Regions from separate parts of the Streptomyces sp. NPDC001002 genome, predicted to be linked through region 1. Evidence: riboswitches for the same ligand, from Rfam matches in the RefSeq annotation. Region 1 holds a riboswitch; the other holds the start of a gene.
The links. Region 1 has a riboswitch for glycine ahead of gcvT (glycine cleavage system aminomethyltransferase GcvT). Riboswitches for the same ligand answer to the same signal wherever they lie in the genome.

Region 1 (10,921 bases):
GCCATCCGGGCCGCCGTGACCGCCTTCACCGCGGCCATGCCGTTGCGTTCGATGCAGGGGATCTGGACGAGGCCTCCGACGGGGTCGCAGGTGAGGCCGAGGTTGTGTTCCATGCCGATCTCGGCCGCGTTCTCGACCTGTTCGGGGGAGCAGCCGAGGACCTCGGCCAGGGCGCCCGCCGCCATCGAGCAGGCGGAGCCGACCTCGCCCTGGCAGCCGACCTCGGCGCCGGAGATGGAGGCGTTCTCCTTGAAGAGCATGCCGATCGCGCCGGCCGCGAGGAGGAAGCGGACCACGCCGTCCTCGTCGGCTCCGGGCACGAAGTTGATGTAGTAGTGCAGGACGGCCGGGATGATGCCGGCGGCGCCGTTCGTCGGGGCGGTCACGACCCGGCCGCCCGCCGCGTTCTCCTCGTTCACGGCCATCGCGTAGAGCGTGATCCACTCCATCGCGTGCGCCAACGGGTCGCCCTCGGCCCGGAGTTGGCGAGCCGAGACGGCGGCGCGGCGGCGCACCTTCAGGCCGCCCGGCAGGATGCCCTCGCGGGCCATGCCGCGCGAGACGCACGCCTGCATCACCCGCCAGATGTCGAGCAGCCCCTCGCGGATCTCCTCCTCGGTCCGCCAGGCGCGCTCGTTCTCCAGCATCAGGGCGGAGATCGACAGACCCGTCTCCTTCGTCAGGCGCAGCAGCTCGTCGCCCGTGCGGAAGGGGTACTTGAGGACCGTGTCGTCCAGCTTGATCCGGTCCGCGCCGACCGCGTCCTCGTCGACGACGAAGCCGCCGCCCACCGAGTAGTACGTCTTCGACAGCAGCTCGGCGCCCTCGGCGTCGAACGCCCACAGGGTCATGCCGTTGGCGTGGTAGGGGAGGGTCTTGCGACGGTGCAGGATCAGTTCGTCGGCGAAGGAGAACGGGATCTCGTGCTCGTCGAGGAGCCGGAGCCGGCCCGCCGCCTTGATCGCCTCGACCCGCTCGTCCGCCCCCTCCACGTCCACCGTCCGCGGCGAGGCGCCCTCCAGTCCGAGCAGCACCGCCTTGGGCGTGCCGTGCCCGTGCCCGGTGGCGCCGAGCGAGCCGTACAGCTCGGCGCGGATCGACGCGACGGACTCCAGCAGCCCTTCGTTGCGCAGCCGGCGCGCGAACATGCGGGCCGCGCGCATCGGGCCCACCGTGTGGGAGCTGGACGGGCCGATGCCGATCGAGAACAGGTCGAAGACCGAGATGGCCACGGGAACTCCTCAGAACGCGGGGTGGTGCGAGGGGTGGGCACCGCGCGCACCTTCCGTTTCCAGTGTGCGCGGTGCCCGAGGGGCCGACCTACAGCCCGGGGTACAGCGGGTGTTTCGTGGCGAGCGCGGTCACGCGCGCCTTCAGGGCGTCCGCGTCGTACGCGGGCTTGAGCGCCTGCGCGATCACGTCCGCGACCTCGGCGAAGTCCTCGGCCGTGAAGCCGCGGGTGGCCAGGGCGGGCGTACCGATCCGCAGGCCCGAGGTCACCATGGGCGGACGCGGGTCGTTCGGGACGGCGTTGCGGTTGACCGTGATGCCGACTTCGTGAAGTCGGTCCTCGGCCTGCTGCCCGTCCAGCTCGGACTCCCGCAGGTCGACCAGGACCAGGTGCACGTCGGTGCCGCCGGACAGGACGTTCACGCCGGCCTCGCGCGCGTCGGCCGCGGTGAGGCGCTCGGCGAGCAGCCGGGCACCCTCCACCGTACGCCGCTGGCGCTCCGTGAACTCCTCGCCCGCCGCGACCTTGAAGGAGACCGCCTTGGCCGCGATCACGTGCTCCAGGGGACCGCCCTGGAAGCCCGGGAACACGGAGGAGTTCAGCTTCTTCGCGAACTCCTTCTTCGCCAGGATGATCCCGCCGCGCGGACCGCCGAGGGTCTTGTGCGTGGTGGAGGTGACGACGTCCGCGTACGGGACCGGGTTCGGGTGCAGCCCCGCGGCCACCAGGCCCGCGAAGTGCGCCATGTCGACCCACAGATACGCCTCGACCTCGTCGGCGATCCGGCGGAACTCCGCGAAGTCCAGCTCCCGCGGGTACGCCGACCAGCCCGCGATGATCACCTTGGGCCGGTGCTCCTTGGCGAGCTTCTCCAGCTCGGCCATGTCGACCAGACCGGTCGCGGAGTCCACGTGGTAGGCGACCACGTCGAACTGCTTGCCGGAGAAGTTCAGCCGCATCCCGTGGGTGAGGTGGCCGCCGTGCGCCAGGTCGAGCCCGAGGATGGTGTCGCCGGGCTTGGCCAGCGCGAACAGGGCGGCCTGGTTGGCGGAGGCGCCCGAGTGCGGCTGCACATTGGCGTACTCGGCGCCGAAGAGCTCCTTGACCCGGTCGATCGCGATCTGCTCGACCACGTCGACGTGCTCGCAGCCGCCGTAGTAGCGGCGGCCCGGGTAGCCCTCGGCGTACTTGTTGGTGAGGACCGAGCCCTGGGCCTCCATGACCGCGACGGGCGCGAAGTTCTCGGAGGCGATCATCTCCAGCGTGGACTGCTGGCGGCGCAGCTCGGCGTCGACCGCGGCGGCGACGTCCGGGTCCAGCTCGTGCAGGGGCGTGTTCAGTGCGGACATGCGTCTGTGACCCCTCAGCCGGCCGTCTCGGCGGCGTACTCGTCGGCCGACAGCAGGTCGGCGGGCTCCTCGGTGTAGCGCACCTTGAAGAGCCAACCGCCCTCGAAGGGGGCCGAGTTCACCAGCGACGGGTCGTTCACCACGTCCTCGTTGATCTCGGTGACCTCGCCGCTGACCGGCGAGTACAGGTCGCTGACCGACTTGGTCGACTCCAGCTCGCCGCAGGTCTCGCCCGCGGTCACCTCGGAGCCGACATCGGGGAGCTGGGCGTAGACGACGTCACCGAGCGCGTTGGCCGCGAACTCCGTGATGCCGACCGTCGCGACGCCGTCCACGGCGGCCGACAGCCACTCGTGCTCCTTGCTGTAGCGCAGCTGCTGGGGATTGCTCATGGCCTGAATTCTCCTGTACGCGGGGGAGTGGTGAGGAAGGGGGAACTGCGGAGGACATCGGCGACCAGGGGCGATCCGCCCCGGGTCACGGACGAGACGCTACGACGACTGTCACTTCTCGCGCTTGTAGAACGGCAGCGCCACGACCTCGTACGGCTCGTGGCTGCCCCGGATGTCCACGCCGACACCGGCCGTGCCCGGCGCCGCGTGGGCCGCGTCGACGTAGGCCATCGCGATCGGCTTCCCCAGCGTGGGGGAGGGGGCGCCGGAGGTGACCTCGCCGATCACCTCGCCGGCGGCGACGACCGGGTACCCGGCGCGCGGCACCCGTCGCCCCTCGGCGACCAGGCCGACCAGGACGCGCGGCGGCTGCGAGGCGGCGCGCTCGGCGGCCGCCGCCAGGGCCGTACGCCCGACGAAGTCGCCGTCCTTCTCGAACTTGACCACCCGGCCGAGCCCGGCGTCGAAGGGGGTGAGCCCGGTGCTCAGCTCGTGGCCGTACAGCGGCATGCCCGCTTCCAGGCGCAGGGTGTCGCGGCAGGACAGCCCGCAGGGGACCAGGCCGACGCCCGCGCCGGCCTTGGTCAGCGCCTGCCACAGCTCGACGGCGTGCTCGGGCTTCACGAACAGCTCGAAGCCGTCCTCGCCGGTGTAGCCGGTGCGGGCGATGAGGGCGGGGGCACCGGCGACCGTGCCGGGCAGACCGGCGTAGTACTTCAGGCCGTCGAGGTCGGCGTCGGTGAGGGACTTGAGGATGCCGGGGGACTCGGGACCCTGGACGGCGATCAGGGCGTAGGCGTCCCGGTCGTCGCGCACCTCGGCGTCGAATCCGGCCGAACGTTCCGTCAGCGCGTCAAGCACGACCTGGGCGTTGGAGGCGTTGGCGACGACCATGAACTCGGTCTCCGCGAGGCGGTAGACGATCAGGTCGTCCAGGATGCCGCCGTCGGCCCGGCAGATCATGGTGTAGCGGGCGCGGCCGACGCCGACGGAGGCGATGTTGCCGACGAGGGCGAAGTTCAGGAGCTGGGCGGCCTCAGGGCCGGTGACGGTGATCTCGCCCATGTGGGAGAGGTCGAAGAGCCCGGCCTTCGTGCGGACGGCGAGGTGCTCGTCGCGCTCGGAGCCGTAGCGCAGCGGCATGTCCCAGCCGGCGAAGTCGGTCATGGTCGCGCCCAGCGAGCGATGCAGGGCATCGAGCGCGGTGTGACGGGGTTCGGTGCTGCTCATCGGACGTGAGTCTCCCAAGGCATGACGGCGAGGTCGTTCCTCCCCATCTGTCATCGGAACCTGAGAGGTTCGTCATGACCACGGGGGCCACGACTTGCACCTTGGGTGGGGCCACCGGACGAACCGGGGACCCGCTTTTCAGATGTGCCTCGCCCGCGCGGTAACGGGGCCTGAGAGATTCAAGGGAGGGACTTGCTCCTTCGGCGCCCCAGACCTCGTACGACGTATGACTGACGACGTACGACTGGGGACTCTCCCGCGCGGATTCAAACGGCCGGTATGCAGTTGGCGCGCACATCATCGCACAGGCTCTGTAACAGCCTTGTGGCCGGAACCGAACGGAACCGGGAGACACCGTGGATTACCTTCTCTTTACATTCGGTGGGGAGAAGCTTTCCTGACCCGGCAGGGAGGACGATCACGGTGACAAGGACCACGGCGTACGCGGCGACCTCGGCCGTCGCACTGCCCCAGCAGGCCACGGCACCCGCCCGCGAGCGCTGCGCCGAGCGGCCGGCCCCGGTCGTCCGCGACCTGCGCGAGCGCTCGGGCCGCAGCCCGCACGCCCTGCTCTTCGGCCCCCGCGACCTGGTCGTGATCACCGGCCTGCCCGGCAGCGGCAAGTCCACGCTGATGCGGCGCGCGGTCAAGGGCATCCGCATCGACTCCCAGGACGCCCGCGACCGCTGGGACACCCGGGCCCCCCGCTTCCTGCCGTACGCCGTCTACCGCCCCCTGGTCCGCCTCGCCCACTACGCCGGACTCGGCCGCGCCCTGCGGGGCGGCGCGGGCGTCGTCGTGCACGACTGCGGCACCCAGGCCTGGGTGCGCGGCTGGCTGGCCCGCGAGGCCCGGCGCCGGGGCGGCATCCTGCACCTGGTCCTGCTCGACGTGCCCCCGCGCACCGCCCTGGCGGGCCAGCGCGACCGCGGCCGGGGCGTCTCCCGCTACGCCTTCCTGCGCCACCGCACGGCCGCCGGCCGCCTGATCCGCTCCGTGGAACGCGGCGACCTGCCCGAGGGCGTCGGCTCGGCGGTCCTCCTGGACCGGGACGCGGCGGACGTACTCCGCCGGATCGGCTTCACGGGCTGACCGTGGGGCGGCCGGGGGCGGTGTGCCCGAGCGGGCCGGTGGGTCGGGACGTGGCGGTGGTGTCCGCCGAGCCCACCGCCAGGGCCCCCGTACCCGTTAGCCTTTGCTGCCACAGCGGTACTTCACAGCAGGCGGTCGGACAGATGGACTTCCCAGCGGATCTCCCCGCGGACTTTCCCATGCAGGCGCACCCCCATCCGCACGGCGGATGGCCCGGCAACGAGCTGGAGGAGGTGCTGTCGGCGTCCCTCGGCGTGCCCATGGCGGGCGGCCGGATCATCGAGGTGCTCAGCCGCAGCTTCCTCTGGATCCCGCTGCCCAGCGGCGGCGGCCCGCACAGCGGCCCGCTGGACCTGCCCACGCTGGAGATCGAGGGCCAGGCGTACGTTCCGGTGTTCAGCTCCGAGGAGCAGTTCCGGCATGTCGTCGGCTCGCACATGTCGTTCACCATCGCGCCCGCCGTCGAGTTCGCCCGCGGGCTGCCCCCGCAGGTCGGCATCGCCGTGAACCCGGACGGCATGGTCGGCATCCCGCTCCCGCCGGCCGCCGTCGCCGAGCTGTGCCGCATCGGCCGCACCCCCCTCGACGGCCCCACCTCCGGCGGCCGCGTCCGCCTCTTCGAACCGGACTGGCAGGACGACCCGGTCGACTTCCTCGCCGCCGCCTCCGCCGAGTTCGAGACAACTCCCGTGATCCGCACGGCCCGCCGCTGCCTCGCCGCGATCGAGACGGCGGACCCGGTGATGTTCGTAGGCGTGGAACTCTCCGAATGGGAGGGCGACCTACGAGCCGTCCCCCTGGAGGCCCTGGGCCGAGCCCTGACCAAGTCCCCGCCCCAGTGGGCGGTCAACCTGGTCCTCCTGGACGTCACGGACGACCCGGTGGCGACGTGGATGAGGCAACAGGTCCGCCCGTTCTACCAACGGAACTTCTGAACGCCGCAGGGTCAACCAACCTGGGGGCGCGGGGAACTGCGCGATCAACCACGACGGACCCGCACTCGCCGACGGACAACAAGCCCCGAGCTCATGGGCGCTTAAGCTGTCACAGAAACGCGGGGCACATCTCGAAGGGGCGGTAAGACACGTGAGCGCGAGCCTCAGCGGCAGCGTGGAGCACATGCTGCGCCAGGTCACGCCAGGGCGCTACGACGCCTACGAGGCCCTGCTCCGCGCCCTCGCGACCCCCGGCGCGGGCCAGGTCTGGATGCTCCTGTGGCACGGCCAGTCCGGCTCCCCGGACGCCCAGTACGGAAACATGGAGGTCGAGGGCCACGGCTACGCCCCGTGCGTCACCTCCGCCCAGGAGCTCTCCGCCAGCGGCTGGAACCGTTCGTACGAGGTCGTCGACGGCGTCGACGTGGCCCGCACGCTCTACCCCGACCACTTCGGCCTCTGGCTCAACCCGCACGCCCCCGGCGGCGGCGTCGGCATCCCGTGGCTGGATCTGCGCCGTATCGCCACCGGCCTGGAGCGCCAGCCCGCGGGCCCGCTGCGGCTGTCGGAGCCAGGCATCGAGATCCCGCAGTTCTACGCCCTGCTCGCGCACAACGCCCACCGCACCCCGGCCGTCCGCGCGCTGCGCCGCGCCTGGGTGCAGCCGGCGCTCGGGGCGCCGTATCTGGCCATCGGTCTCGACGTCTACGACACCTCGCCGCCCGCCGTGGACGCGGTACGGGCGATGATGCAGCAGTCGATCGGCGCGGTCCCGGACGGTCTGCCGGTGTCCACCGTGGCGATGTCGGACGAGGACGACCCGGTCGCGATGTGGATGCGGGCCGGCGCCCGGCCCTTCTACGACCGTGAGGCGCACGCGGCCCCGGCCCAGGCCCCCGCGGCCGGGTACGGCTATCCACCGGCGCCTGGCGGATACTGAGAGGACCGCGCGCTGGTCCAGACCGGAGAAGTGGTGGGTCTGCGCGCGTAGATAGCGGCGGAAGATCCGTCCGATTCCTGAATGTCCGGATTCGTCCGCGTCCGACCCCCGTTACCCGCTGTCCGGATAACGGAACCCCCCTGACCTCATCACGTTTACGCATCCTTTCACCGCCAAGTCTGGCAACAGATCGCCAAAGCGTTGAAGACTCCCGCACCAGGGGGCTTTCTGCCCCGAGTACGACGGACTGATCACGCCGCTACAGCGGCAAGTGCGGGCCGGCTACCGCCGGTTGAGAGGGGTCCCTGCCAGATGACGGCACCATTGCACGAGCCGACCGCGGAAGCGGCCCCGAGTGCGGCCGAGGAAGCGGCGGCCGCGACCGCCGGCGCCAAGACCGTTCAGGGACGTTCCCTGGGCCGGATCGCCTGGGAGCGCCTGAAGCGGGACAAGCTCGCTCTGACCGGCGGCATCGTGGTGGTCCTGCTCATCGTGGTCGCCCTGCTCGCGCCCGTGATCACCAACCTGCTGGGGCAGGACCCGGACGCGTACCACGAGAACCTGATCGACCCGCTGTTCGGCACCCCCACGGGGTCCCTGGGCGGCATCAGCGGCGACCACCTGCTGGGCGTCGAGCCGGTCAACGGCCGCGACATCCTCGCCCGCATCCTCTACGGCGCCCGTGTCTCGCTCCTGGTGGGCTTCCTGTCCGCCGTCGTCGCGGTCGTCCTGGGCACCGTCCTGGGCATCCTGGCGGGCTTCTTCGGCGGCTGGGTGGACTCGCTCATCAGCCGCGTGATGGACGGCCTGCTGGCCTTCCCGCAGCTGCTCTTCACGATCGCCCTGGTCTCCGTGATGCCGAACGACATGCTGGGCCTGTCCGGGTCCAACGTGCGCGTGTTCGTGATGATCCTGGTCATCGGCTTCTTCGGCTGGCCCTACATCGGACGCGTGGTGCGCGGCCAGACGCTCTCGATGCGTGAGCGCGAGTACGTCGAGGCCGCCCGATCGCTGGGCGCCGGGCGGTTCTACATCCTGTTCAAGGAACTGCTGCCCAACCTCGTGGCGCCGATCATCGTCTACACGACGATGATGATCCCCACCAACATCCTCACCGAGGCCGCCCTGAGCTTCCTGGGCGTGGGCGTCAAGCCCCCGACCTCGTCCTGGGGACAGATGCTGTCGAGCGCCATCGACTACTACGAGTCGGACCCCATGTACATGGTGGTCCCGGGTGTGGCGATCTTCATCACCGTCCTTGCCTTCAACCTGTTCGGCGACGGCGTGCGTGACGCGCTGGACCCGAAGGCGTCCCGCTGAAAGAGCCGTACCCAAAGCGTCCCGTGGCACCAACACGGGGTCTCTCATCTAATCCGGAGGATCCGAGATCGTGACTACCCAACGCACCTCAGGGCGGCGTAAGAAGGCATTTGCCGCCGCTGCTGCGGTCGCCGCACTGCTGGCCACGGCGGCGTGCGGCGGCGGCAGCGACGACAACGACGGTGGCGGTTCGAAGACCGGCGCCGCCGGCTACGACGCGGCCAACAACAAGGTCGCCCAGGCCTCCCTGGCCAAGAAGGGCGGCACGCTGCGGTTCGGTGGTGCCCAGGACGCCGACTCGTGGGACACCACGCGTGGCTACTACGGCTTCATGTGGAACTTCGCGCGCTACTACAGCCGCCAGCTGGTCACGGGCAAGACGGAGCCGGGCAAGGCCGGCGCCGAGCTCACCCCGGACCTCGCCACCGGTCTCGCCAAGGTCTCGGACGACGGCAAGACGTACACGTACACCCTGCGTGACGGCATCACGTGGGAGGACGGCAAGCCGATCACGTCCAAGGACGTGAAGTACGGCATCGAGCGTGTCTGGGCGCAGGACGTGCTGTCCGGCGGTCCGACGTACCTCAAGGACTTCCTCGACCCCAAGGGCGAGTACAAGGGTCCCTACAAGGACACGTCCAAGGACAAGCTCGGTCTGAAGGCCATCACCACGCCGGACGACAAGACCATCGAGTTCCACCTGCCGAAGGCCAACTCGGACTTCGAGGAGGTGCTGGGTCTGGTCTCGGCCTCCCCGGTCCGCCAGGACAAGGACACCAAGTCCAAGTACGGCCTGAAGCCGTTCTCCTCCGGCCCGTACAAGTTCGAGTCGTACAGCCCCGGCAAGAACCTCACGCTGGTCCGCAACACCGAGTGGAAGCAGTCCTCGGACCCGATCCGCAAGGCGTACCCGGACAAGATCACCGTCGAGTTCTTCTCGGACGCCAACCAGCTCGACCAGCGTCTGCTCAACGGTGACCTGGACCTGGACATCAACCAGACCGGCATGTCCCCGCAGGGCCGCACCACCGCCCTGAAGGAGCACAAGGCCAACCTGGACAACCCGGTCTCGGGTTACATCCGGTACGCGGTCTTCCCGCAGAGCGTGGCGCCGTTCGACAACGCCGAGTGCCGCAAGGCCGTCATCCTCGGCGCGGACCACGTCTCGCTGCAGACCGCGCGCGGTGGCCCGATCGCCGGTGGTGACATCGGCACCAACATGCTCCCGCCGTCCGTCCCGGGCTCCGAGGGCCAGAAGTACGACCCGTACAAGCTCGCCGGTGCCAACAAGAACGGCAACGTCGACGAGGCCAAGGCGGCCCTGAAGGCGTGCGGCAAGCCGAACGGCTTCTCCACCACCATCGCGGTGCGCAACAACAAGCCGGTCGAGGTCGCCACGGCGCAGTCGCTGCAGGCCTCGCTGAAGAAGATCGGCATCAACGCGCAGATCGACCAGTACGACGGCTCGCAGACCGCCGGCATCATCGGCAGCCCGTCGAACGTGGTGAAGAAGAAGTACGGCATCATCATCATGGGCTGGGGTCCGGACTTCCCGACCGTCCAGGGCTTCGGTCTCCCGCTGTGGGACAGCAAGTACATCCTCGAGAGCGGCAACAACAACTACGCGCTCATCAAGGACAAGACGATCGACGGTCTCTTCGACGACTACGTCACCACGCTGGACGACGCGGGCAAGACCCAGATCTCGACCGAGATCAACCACAAGGTCATGGAGGGCGCGTACTACCTGCCCTTCACCTTCGAGAAGTTCATCAACTGGCGCGGCGACAACCTCGCGAACGTGTACACGTCGGACAACTACAGCGGCATGTACGACTTCGTGAACCTCGGTCTGAAGTCCGCGAAGTAGTCCCGGCACACCCGCCGTACGGCACGAAAGGCAGGTGAAGGCCGGCGCGGCGTGGTCGCGGGCCATCGGATGACCTCCGGTGGCCCGCGGCCCCGCGGCGGGCCGTAAGCTGTGCTCGCTTACCTGATCAGGCGGCTCTTCGCCGCCGCAGTGATGCTCGTGGTCATCGTGATGGTGGTCTTCGGCATCTTCTTCCTCGTCCCCAAGTGGGCGGGCGTCGACATCGCCTCGAGCTTCGTGGGCAAGCAGGCCGACCCGGCCGCGGTCGAGGCCGTGCGCGAGAAGCTGGGTCTCAGCGACCCGATCTACTCCCAGGTCTGGGAGTTCTTCAAGGGCATCTTCGTCGGTCGCACCTACTCGGGCGGCGGCGATGTCACGCACTGTGCCGCGCCCTGCTTCGGCTACTCCTTCCGCAGCGAGCAGGCCGTCTGGCCGGTGCTCACCGACCGCTTCCCGGTGACCCTGGGTCTCGCGCTCGGTGCCGCCGTGCTGTGGCTGGTCTTCGGTGTCGCCGCGGGTGTGCTCTCCGCGCTCAAGCGGGGCACCATCTGGGACCGCGGCG
Region 2 (10,921 bases), on a different contig from region 1:
GAACCGCGACCGCCGGATCGCGGGTGCGCGGGGGCTGACCTAAACAATGACCGCCGACCACGGGTGCACCCCGGCCGACCCGCACCACGCAGGCCCGACGAGCGGGCCCTACCCGGCGAACCCCCGCCGCCGCGGCCGTACCACCACCCGGCCATAGCTCTGGCGCCCGCCGACCTCGACCCGGAGTTCGACCGGAGTCTCCGCGTCCCCCGCCGTACGCACCTTGATCTTGGCGAACTCGGTCGCCAGGGAGTCGGTGTCCACCACAACCCCCGGCCGAGTCACCAGCCGCAGCGTGCCGCCCCGCATGTCGAGGTCGATGCGCAAGGTCTCGTGCGTGATCACGGCCTGGGTGAAGTCGAGCGTCACATCGCCCCAGGCCGACTCGATCTCCAGCACCCGGGGAACCAGCCACCGGTCCCCGCGCCGGACGGATCCGCCCTGCTGCTCGATGCGTACGACGTCCTTCACCTCGGCCACGACCGCCCGGGCCTCCGCCGGCAGGTCCAGCGTCAGGACGGCGAGCTCGCCCAGCGTGCGGGCGGTCAGGGCGGCCTCCACGCGCTCGTCGAGCTCCTCCGAGGTCAGCCGACCGTCACCGGCGGCGACGCGCAGCACGTCCACAACCCGGTCCCGGTCCATGTGCGAGGCCCGCAGCTCGTCCGCCATACCCTCACCCGCTCCGATCACAGTCACCCCACTAACGCTATATCGCGATACACCCGACGCTCAACCCCACGTCCGCCAAAGCGCGTTCACGGCCCTATCGTGATCCGCATGCAGTCCTACACAATCGGCCAGGCAGCGCGGCTGCTCGGCGTGAGCCCCGACACCGCGCGCCGCTGGGCCGACGCCGGCCGGGTGACCACCCACCGCGACGACAGCGGACGCCGGCTCATCGAGGGGCGCGACCTGGCGGCGTTCTCGGTCGAACTCGCCAAGGCGGACGGCGAGGAGGAGGCCCCGTCCCACACCTCCGTACGCAACGCCTTCCCCGGGATCGTCACCGCGATCAAGCTCGGGGACGTGGCGGCCCAGGTCGAGATCCAGGCGGGCCCGCACCGGCTCGTCTCGCTACTGACCCGCGAGGCTGTCGAGGACCTCGGCCTGGAGGTGGGCATGGAGGCCACGGCCAGGGTCAAGTCGACAAATGTCCACATCGACCGCACCTGACCAACTCACCTCGCCCGGCACACCACTCTCGTGCGACCGAATCCCACCTCACCCGACACACCACTCCCGTGCGGCCGAATCCCACCCACCCGGCACATCACTCCCGTACGAACGCACATGCCACCCCACACCGGCATCGCTCCAGCTCATGCGATGCGACAGGAGACTTACGCCTCGCAAATGCGCCAGTATGATCGGCGCACGGGAGGCGCCCGACGGGTTCCTCCACGAGAAGACAGAGGGAGTGGACCCGTGATGACCCGTTCCGCGCGCAGGACCCGCCGGACCCTGCAAGTGGCAGGTGCGGGAGCCGCCGCGCTGCTGGCCCTGAGCGCGTGCTCCTCCGATTCGGACTCGGACTCCACCAAGTCGGATTCGTCGGCGTCGGCGTCCTCGTCGCCGAAGCTGTCCGGCACGGTCACCGTGTTCGCGGCCGCCTCGCTCCAGGAGAGCTTCTCGACGCTGGGCAAGGAGTTCGAGAAGCAGCACCCGGGCACCAAGGTCACGTTCAGTTTCGGCGGCAGCGACTCGCTGGCCGCGAGCATCACGGGCGGTGCGCCGGCCGACGTGTTCGCCTCGGCCAGCCCCAAGACGATGGCGATCGTGACGGACAAGGGCGACGGGGTCGGCACGCCCGCCACCTTCGTCCGCAACCAGCTGGAGATCGCCACCCTGCCGGGCAACCCCGACAAGGTCGCGTCCCTCAAGGACCTCACCAAGTCGGGCCTCAAGGTCGTCCTGTGCGACAAGACGGTGCCGTGCGGCGCCGCCGCTCAAAAGGCCCTGGACGCCAGCAAGTTGAAGCTCACCCCGGTCTCCTACGAGGAGGACGTCAAGTCCGCCCTCAACAAGGTGGTCCTGAAGGAGGCCGACGCGGCGGTCGTCTACAAGACGGATGTGAAGGCGGCGGGTGACAAGGTGGAGGGCGTGGACTTCCCCGAGTCGGCCGACGCCATCAACGACTACCCGATCACCCTCCTCAAGGACGCGCCCAACGCGACGGCGGCCAAGGCGTTCATCGCCCTGGTGCAGTCCGCCGAGGGCCAGAAGGTGCTGACCGAGGCCGGATTCCTCAAGCCGTGACCCCGAGCGACACGTCCGACGCCGCGGCCGAGACCTTGGAGTCCGCCCCGCGGCGAAGGCGTGTCCGCAAGGGAGCAGTGGGCCGAGGCGTCCCACTCCCCCTCCTGCTCCCCGCCCTCCTGGGCCTGGCCTTCCTCCTCCTCCCGCTGATCGCCCTGCTGGTCCGAGCCCCGTGGAGCACCCTCCCGGACCAACTCACGAGCACGGAGGTATGGCAGGCACTCCGCCTCTCCCTCCTCTGCGCCACAGCGGCGACGGCGGCAAGCCTGGTGATCGGAGTCCCCCTGGCCTGGCTACTGGCCCGCACGGACTTCCCGGGCCGAGGCTTGGTACGGGCCCTGGTGACCCTCCCCCTGGTCCTGCCCCCCGTGGTGGGCGGCGTAGCCCTGCTCCTCGCCCTCGGCCGCAACGGCATCGTCGGCCAGTGGCTGGACTCCTGGTTCGGCATCACGCTCCCCTTCACCACGACGGGCGTCATCGTCGCGGAGACCTTCGTGGCGATGCCGTTCCTGGTCATCAGCGTCGAAGGCACCCTGCGCGCGGCGGACCCGCGCTACGAGGAGGCGGCCACGACCTTGGGCGCCTCCCGCTTCACGGCATTCCGCCGAGTGACCCTCCCTTTGATCGCCCCAGGCATCGCGGCAGGCGCGGTCCTGGCCTGGGCCCGAGCGTTGGGCGAATTCGGAGCGACGATCACATTCGCCGGCAACTTCCCCGGCCGCACCCAAACCATGCCCCTGGCGGTCTACTTGGCCCTCCAGAACAACCCAGAAGCAGCCATCGCCCTGAGCCTGGTCCTCCTGGCCGTCTCGATCACCGTCCTGGCGGCACTACGGGAACGGTGGGTGAGCCCGGCGTGACCGCGTTGAAGTACCGCGAGCGGAAGGCGTGTTGGCCCGACGTGGCTCGAAGCGAAGACGCCTCGCCAGCGGCTGGCGTCGACTGGATCAACGGCACCGCGATGGAGGCAGGCATCTGTTGGACAGGCGGCGCCTCGACGAACACCCGCTGGATGACTGCCTGATGACGAACACTCCGCCCGCAGCCGCCGACGGCGCGAACCCCCCACAGGGGCCACCCGCACCCAACAACGAATCCAGCACGGGTGGTGCGGGTGGGAACTCTTTCCCGGCCGAAGGCCGGGCACTACCCACACACCCGCACCCGACCACCGGCCTGGACGCCCACCTGATCGTCGACCTAAAAACCTTCCACCTAGACATCACCCTCAAGGCCGCCCCAGGCGACGTCGTAGCCCTCCTAGGCCCAAACGGCGCAGGCAAAACCACAGCCCTACGAACCCTCGCCGGCCTGACCAACCTCACCTCCGGCCACCTCCACCTCGACGGCACCCCCCTACACCGCACACCCCCCGAATCCCGCCCCGTAGGCGTCGTATTCCAGGACTACCTCCTCTTCCCCCACCTCACCGCCTTGGACAACGTCGCCTTCGGCCCCCGCTGCCACGGCGCCACAAAAAAAGAAGCAAGAGCCCAAGCAACAACTTGGCTGACCCGCATGGGCCTGAAGACCCACACCACCACGAAACCCCGCCACCTCTCCGGCGGCCAGGCCCAACGCGTAGCCCTCGCAAGGGCCCTCGCCACCAACCCTCGCCTACTCCTCCTCGACGAACCCCTCGCCGCCCTGGACGCCCGCACCCGCCTTGACATCCGCACCCAACTCCGCCACCACCTGGCCGAGTTCGAGGCAGTAGCAGTGCTCGTCACCCACGACCCCCTGGACGCCATGGTCCTGGCCGACCGCCTCGTGGTCATCGAGGACGGCCGAGTGGTCCAGGAAGGCACCCCCACAGACATCGCCCGCCACCCCCGCACGGACTACATCGCCCAACTCGTAGGCCTCAACCTCTACAAGGGCCAGGCCGACGGCCACACAGTCACCCTCGACACAGGTTCCGGTACCGAGATCACCACCGCGGAACACCTCACCGGCGAGGCCTTCGTCGCGTTCCCACCCAGCGCCGTCACCCTCCACCGCACCCGCCCCACCTCCACCAGCGCCCGCAATCTCTGGCACTGCGAGGTCGCCGGCCTGGAAACCCACGGCGACCAGATCCGCGCCGATCTCACCGGCGAACTCCCCCTCGCCGCCGACCTCACCACGGTCGCCGCGGCCGAACTCGACCTCCACCCCGGCGCCTCGGTCTGGGCGACGGTCAAGGCGACGCAGACGCACGCGTACCCGGCATAAAGCCTCACAGGGCCCCACAAGGCCTACGGTGATGGCCATGACCCTCAGCATCCGCAACCAGCTCCCCGGCACCGTCACCACCGTCACCCCCGGCGAGGTGATGGCGACCGTAGGCATCCGCCTCACCGGCGGCCAGAACCTCACCGCCGCGATCACCCGCGAAGCCGTCACCGACCTCGCCCTCGCCCCGGGCACCCTCGTCCGCGCCCTGGTGAAGTCGACCGAGGTCTCCCTCTCCACGGGCCCGGTCGCGGGCCTCTCGATCCGCAACCAACTCCCCGGCACGATTACCGAGATCACCACGGGAGAGGCGATGGCCTCGGTCAAAATCGACGTCGAGGGCGGCGCCCTGACCGCCGCGATCACCCGCGAAGCGGTGGACGACCTCGCCCTCAAGACCGGCGACCCCGCGGTCGCGTTGATCAAGTCGACGGAAGTCTCCCTGTCGACGACCTGACGCGAAAAGGGCTCCCGCCGGCATGCACCCGGCAGGAGCCCTTCTCTTCAACCTGTCTCAGCCATTGCAGCCGATCCAGCGCTGTCAGTCCTCGTACGCATCCAGCGGCGGGCAAGAACACACCAGGTTCCGGTCCCCGAACGCCTGGTCGATCCGCCGCACCGGCGGCCAGTACTTGTCGGCCACCGAGACCCCGCCCGGGAACACGGCCTCCTCGCGCGTGTACGCGTGCTCCCACGCACCGCCCAACACACGCGCCGTATGCGGAGCGTTCCGCAGCGGGTTGTCGTCCGCGGGCCATTCCCCCGCGCCCACCTTCTCGATCTCCGCACGAATGGCGATCATCGCCTCGCAGAACCGATCCAGTTCGATCAGATCCTCGGACTCGGTCGGCTCGATCATCAACGTGCCGGCCACCGGGAAGGACATCGTCGGCGCGTGGAACCCGTAGTCGATCAGCCGCTTGGCGACATCGTCGACGCTCACCCCGGTCGCCTTGGTCAGCGGCCGCAGATCGATGATGCACTCGTGCGCGACCAGCCCGCCAGGCCCGGTGTAGAGCACCGGGAAGTGCGGCTCAAGACGCTTGGCGATGTAGTTGGCGCTGAGCACCGCCACCTGCGTGGCCCGCTTCAGCCCCTCGCCGCCCATGAGCCGGACGTAGGCCCACGAGATCGGCAGAATGCCGGCCGACCCCCAGGGCGCGGCCGAGATCGGCCCCACACCCGTCTCCGGCCCAGCTGCGGGCTGCAGCGGGTGGTTCGGCAGATACGGCGCCAGGTGCTCGCGCACACCGACCGGCCCGACACCCGGACCGCCGCCACCGTGCGGGATGCAGAACGTCTTGTGCAGATTCAGGTGCGAGACGTCCCCGCCGAAGTGCCCCGGCTTGGCAAGCCCCACAAGGGCGTTGAGGTTGGCGCCATCGACGTACACCTGCCCGCCGGCCTCGTGGACCTGCGCGCAGATGTCCGCGACATGCTCCTCGAACACACCGTGCGTCGACGGGTACGTGATCATCAGCACCGACAGCTCGTCCCGGTACTGCTCGATCTTCGCCCGCAGATCCTCGACGTCGATCTCGCCGTCCTCGGCGGTCTTCACGACGACGACCTTCATGCCCGCCATCACGGCGCTCGCGGCATTGGTCCCGTGCGCGGACGACGGAATCAGACACACGGTCCGCTGCTCGTCCCCGTTGGCCCGGTGATACCCGCGTACGGCGAGCAGCCCGGCCAGCTCCCCCTGTGACCCGGCGTTGGGCTGCAGCGACACCTTGTCGTACCCGGTGACCTCGGCGAGCCGCTCCTCCAGCTCACGGATGAGCGTCAGATACCCCTGCGCCTGCTCGGCGGGCGCGAAGGGGTGCAACTGCCCGAACTCGGGCCAGGTGACCGGCTCCATCTCCGTGGTCGCGTTGAGCTTCATCGTGCAGGAGCCCAGCGGGATCATGCCGCGGTCGAGCGCGTAGTCACGGTCGGCCAGCTTGCGCAGGTAGCGCAACATGGCCGTCTCGGAACGGTGCTGCTGGAAGACGGGGTGGACCAGGAACTCGTCGCTCCGCAACAACGCCTGCGGAATCGTCTCCCCGGCGACCGCGTCCAGCGCGTCCACGTCCCCCGCGACCCCGAACGCGGCCCACACGGCACGCAATTGGGCCCGCGCGGTCGTCTCGTCACAGGCGATCGACACGTGATCGGCGTCGACCAGGTACAGGTTGACCCCGTTGTCCCGCGCGGCGGCGACGACCTCGGCGGCCCGCCCCTCCACGCGCACGGTGAGTGTGTCGAAGTAGGTACCGTGCACGACCTCGACCCCACCGGCCCTGAGCCCCTCGGCCAGGATCGTGGCGTACCGGTGCGTGCGCCGCGCGATCACCCGCAGGCCCTCGGGCCCGTGGTAGACGGCGTACATACCGGCCATGACGGCGAGCAGCACCTGCGCGGTGCAGATGTTGCTGGTGGCCTTCTCCCGGCGGATGTGCTGCTCACGCGTCTGCAGCGCGAGCCGGTAGGCCTTGTGCCCGTCGGCGTCCACGGACACACCCACCAGTCGCCCGGGCAGGCTCCGCGCGAACTTCTCGTGCACGGCCATGTAGCCCGCGTGCGGCCCGCCGAAGCCCATCGGCACACCGAACCGCTGCGTCGTACCGACGGCGATGTCCGCACCCAGCTCACCGGGCGACTTCAGCAGCGTCAGCGCCAGCAGATCGGCGGCGACGGTGACGAGCGCACCGAGCTCGTGTGCCTGGTCGATCAACGGCTTGATGTCCCGTACGACACCGGAGGCGCCGGGGTACTGGACGAGAACGCCGTTGATCTCACGCCCCACGACCTCGGCCGGGATGCCGTCGGCGAGGTCGGCGACCACGACCTCCACGCCGGCCGGCTCGGCCCGCGTCTGGATCACGGCGATGGTCTGCGGCAACGCGTCCGCGTCGACCAGGAACAGACCCTTCTTGTTCTTGCCCATCCGCCGGGACAGCGCCACGGCCTCGGCGGCGGCCGTGCCCTCGTCGAGCAGCGAGGCACCGGAGGTCGGCAGCCCGGTCAGGTCGGCGACCATGGTCTGGAAGTTGAGCAGAGCCTCAAGGCGGCCCTGCGAGATCTCCGGCTGGTAGGGCGTGTAGGCCGTGTACCAGGCCGGGTTCTCCATCACGTTGCGCAGGATGACGGGCGGCGTGAAGGTCCCGTAGTACCCGAGGCCGACCATGGAGTCGAGCACCTGGTTCCGATCGGCGAGCGACCGCAGCTCGGCCAGCACCTCGGCCTCGGTGCGCGCACCGGGCAGGTCCAGGGCATCGGCGTTCTTGATCACATCGGGCACCGCGGCGGCGGTGAGCTCGTCCAGCGAGCCGTAGCCGACCTGCGCGAGCATCTTGGCCCGCGCCTCCTGGTCGGGCCCGATGTGGCGCTGCTCGAACGGGATTCCCGCTTCGAGCTCGGAGAGCGGAGTGCGATGGGCGGTCATTGCGGAGGCCTCCTGGTCGGTCACGACGACCTTCGAGGGGCACCACGGCACGGGTACCCCGACGGCCTCCCCCTCTGTCATCTCAACCTGAGAGCTTCACCGGACATCCCGAGGGCGCCCGGCTTTCACCGTCGGTGAGAGCGGAGGCCTTCGACACCCGCCCTGCTTTCCAGAGTGACCTCGTCCGTGCGGTACGTGGGCCTGAGAGATTCCGGGGAGGATTTGCTCCTTCGGCGCCTCCGATGATGTCTGGAGGACTCTCCCGCACGGGGTCAGCAGCCGCTGCCAGCCTACCAGCGAGCGCTCCGCACGGGCCTTCGAGTGGCCACCATCACCAATGTGCTCTTTTGTAGAGTTTACGAGTGCGTCGCGACCACGTGGAGGCCCCGTGCAGACCGACATCGATCCACGCAACCTGATCGGCCGCAAGGCGTTCGACCGCAACGGCACCAAGATCGGCACGATCGACGAGATCTACCTCGACGACGCGACCGGCGTGCCGGAGTGGGCCGCGATACGCACCGGCCTCTTCTCCCGCGACGCCTTCGTCCCCCTGGAACCCAGCGAACTGGTCGAAGGCACCCTCCACGTCCCCTTCGAACGCGCCCTCATCAAAGACGCCCCCGACTTCGGCGTGGGCCGCCACCTCTCCCCCCAACAAGAACTCCAGCTCTACCACCACTACGGCCTCGACACAGCACCCCCACCAACGTTCCCAGACAGAGACTTCGGCAAGCTGGCAGGCACGGAGGAAGCGGACGCTTGAGGCCACCGGCCACCGGCCACTGAAACCCGCCTGGCCTGCGGGCAGTCCCACGCCGCCCCAGCCCCCCCAACCGCCTAGCCTGCGGGCAGTCGTGCCGCTGGGGCGGCACGGGTGGGCGCAGGCGGCACCCCGCAAGCGCCGGGCCGCGCGACCCACCGCTCACCCCCACCGACGGTCACGTCCGAACCCCGTCCACAGAAACCCCGGCCCCTCCACCCCCGCTTCCCTCCACCAACGGCAACGGCTCAGCCGGCGACAACTCAACGTCATCGACACGAAACGTCCGCACCCGCCCCGGCTCAGACCCCGGCGTCTCAAACCGCACAGTCACCCGCCCCAGCCCACTCCCCTGCACCCACCCATGCCCGAACTCGGCATGCCGCACATCATGCCCAGAAGGCCACCTCCGCTCAGCGGCGACAACCACCTGCTCCTCACCCGCCTCTACTTCCCCCACCTCAACCTCCACATCCGAGTACTCCGCCCCCACCCCACCCTCCACTTCGGCCGCCTGCGCAAAAAGATCCTCCTGCGTGAAGTCGGCAAGCCCACTCACCCCCACCCCCAACAACCGCACCCCACCCGTCGTGTCCACGGCCTCCAACAACCGCAAGGCAGCCTCCCGCACCACCCCCGGATCATCAGTGGGCCCCCGCAAGGTCTCGGACCGAGTCAACGTCGAGAAGTCGTACCGCCGCACCTTCAACACGATGGTCCGCCCCGACAACCCCGCCGCCCGCAACCGCCGCACACACCGATCCGCCAACCGCTGCACCTCAAGACCCACCCGCACCCGGTCATGAATGTCCACGTCGTACGTGTCCTCGACCGACACCGACTTGGTCTCCCGCTCAGCCACGACAGGCCGATCATCACGCGCCAACGCCATCGCGTAGAGCCCGTGCCCGTGCGCCTTCCCCAACAGCCGCACCAGCTCGTCCTCCCCCGCCTCGGCCAGATCGTCGACCGTGCTGATCCCGGCCCGCCGCAGATGGTCCCCCGTCGCCGGTCCCACCCCCGGCAGGATCCGCACCGGCATCGGCCCGAGCATCGCCCGCTCGGTCCCCGGCTCGATGAGCACCAGCCCGTCCGGCTTGGCCTCCTCGGAGGCGATCTTGGCGAGCATCTTGGACGCGGCCAGACCGACGGACCCGGTCAGCCCCGTGACCGCCCGTATGTCCGCACGCAGCTTCTCCCCGACCAGCCGCGCCGACGCCCGGTCCCAGGCCGCCCCCTCGGTCTCCAGGTCCACGAACGCCTCGTCCAGGCTCAGCGGCTCCACCAGCGGCGACAACGAGTGCAGGAGCCCCATGACCTGCTCACTGATCGCCCGGTAGAACCCGAAGCGCGGCACCAGATACGCCGCGTTCGGCGCGAGCCGCCGCGCCTGGGCCATCGGCATCGCCGACCTGACCCCGAACACCCGGGCCTCGTACGAGGCGGTCGCCACCACCCCACGCGGCCCGAGCCCGCCCACCACGACGGCCTTCCCGCGCAGACTCGGCTTGGACGCCTGCTCCGCCGAGGCGTAGAAGGCATCCATGTCGAGATGCAGGATCGTGGGCGCGTTTCTCACATCTCCGATGCTGCACTACGCCACTGACAACGCACCCGTACGACCGCCGGGTGCCGCCCCGAGCCGCTCAGACGGCCCGGTTCCGGCGCCGCGCCAGCTCGTCCGCGGGATTGTTGCCGACCAGCGTCTCGCCGGTGTCGATGCGCTCGCCGTGCAGCTGCGAGAGGGCGCTCTCGACGTCCCGCCACACCACTCCGACGGCGATCCCGAAGATGCCCTGGCCGCCCTGGAGCAGCGCGTGGACCTCGTCCGGCGAGGTGCACTCGTAGACCGTGGCGCCGTCGCTCATCAGCGTCATGCGCTCCAGGTCGCGGAAGCCGCACGCGCGCAGATGCTGGACCGCGGTGCGGATGTTCTGCAGGGACACGCCGGTGTCCAGGAACCGCTTGACGATCTTCAGGACGACGACGTCCCGGAAGCTGTACAGCCGCTGCGTGCCCGACCCGTGAGCGGGCCGCACGCTCGGCTCCACGAGCCCGGTGCGGGCCCAGTAGTCCAGTTGGCGGTAGGTGATCCCGGCGGCCGCGCAGGCCGTAGGACCTCGGTAGCCGATCTGCTCGGACGCCATGGACGTCGCCCCTCCGCTGCTCGGCACGGCCGCCGGCCGCTGCGGGACGTGACCGGGCGCGCTGCTGTGATGGGGATCCCCCCAACTCGAACGCAGTTGAGAGCTTGGGGGAGG

Region 2: linked by a shared signal. The riboswitch ahead of gcvP (aminomethyl-transferring glycine dehydrogenase) and the one ahead of gcvT (glycine cleavage system aminomethyltransferase GcvT) in region 1 are both predicted to bind glycine.

The regions. Positions count from the first base shown of each region.
Region 1 is NZ_JBSFLV010000035.1:11,382-22,302, forward strand. Features, by position in the region: gene ACWDR3_RS17945 (L-serine ammonia-lyase) at 1-1,232, opposite strand, end outside; gene glyA (serine hydroxymethyltransferase) at 1,321-2,580, opposite strand; gene gcvH (glycine cleavage system protein GcvH) at 2,595-2,972, opposite strand; gene gcvT (glycine cleavage system aminomethyltransferase GcvT) at 3,084-4,202, opposite strand; glycine riboswitch at 4,240-4,350, opposite strand; glycine riboswitch at 4,351-4,471, opposite strand; gene ACWDR3_RS17965 (AAA family ATPase) at 4,620-5,294, shown strand; gene ACWDR3_RS17970 (enhanced serine sensitivity protein SseB) at 5,438-6,229, shown strand; gene ACWDR3_RS17975 (enhanced serine sensitivity protein SseB C-terminal domain-containing protein) at 6,414-7,169, shown strand; gene ACWDR3_RS17980 (ABC transporter permease) at 7,482-8,489, shown strand; gene ACWDR3_RS17985 (ABC transporter substrate-binding protein) at 8,560-10,359, shown strand; gene ACWDR3_RS17990 (ABC transporter permease) at 10,471-10,921, shown strand, end outside.
Region 2 is NZ_JBSFLV010000064.1:33,006-43,926, forward strand. Features, by position in the region: gene ACWDR3_RS26955 (DUF1707 SHOCT-like domain-containing protein) at 109-669, opposite strand; gene ACWDR3_RS26960 (TOBE domain-containing protein) at 778-1,173, shown strand; gene modA (molybdate ABC transporter substrate-binding protein) at 1,429-2,256, shown strand; gene ACWDR3_RS26970 (ABC transporter permease) at 2,253-3,116, shown strand; gene ACWDR3_RS26975 (ABC transporter ATP-binding protein) at 3,280-4,470, shown strand; gene ACWDR3_RS26980 (TOBE domain-containing protein) at 4,508-4,927, shown strand; gene gcvP (aminomethyl-transferring glycine dehydrogenase) at 5,012-7,897, opposite strand; glycine riboswitch at 8,077-8,172, opposite strand; gene ACWDR3_RS26990 (PRC-barrel domain-containing protein) at 8,286-8,663, shown strand; gene ACWDR3_RS26995 (DNA polymerase IV) at 8,839-10,239, opposite strand; gene ACWDR3_RS27000 (MerR family transcriptional regulator) at 10,307-10,921, opposite strand, start outside.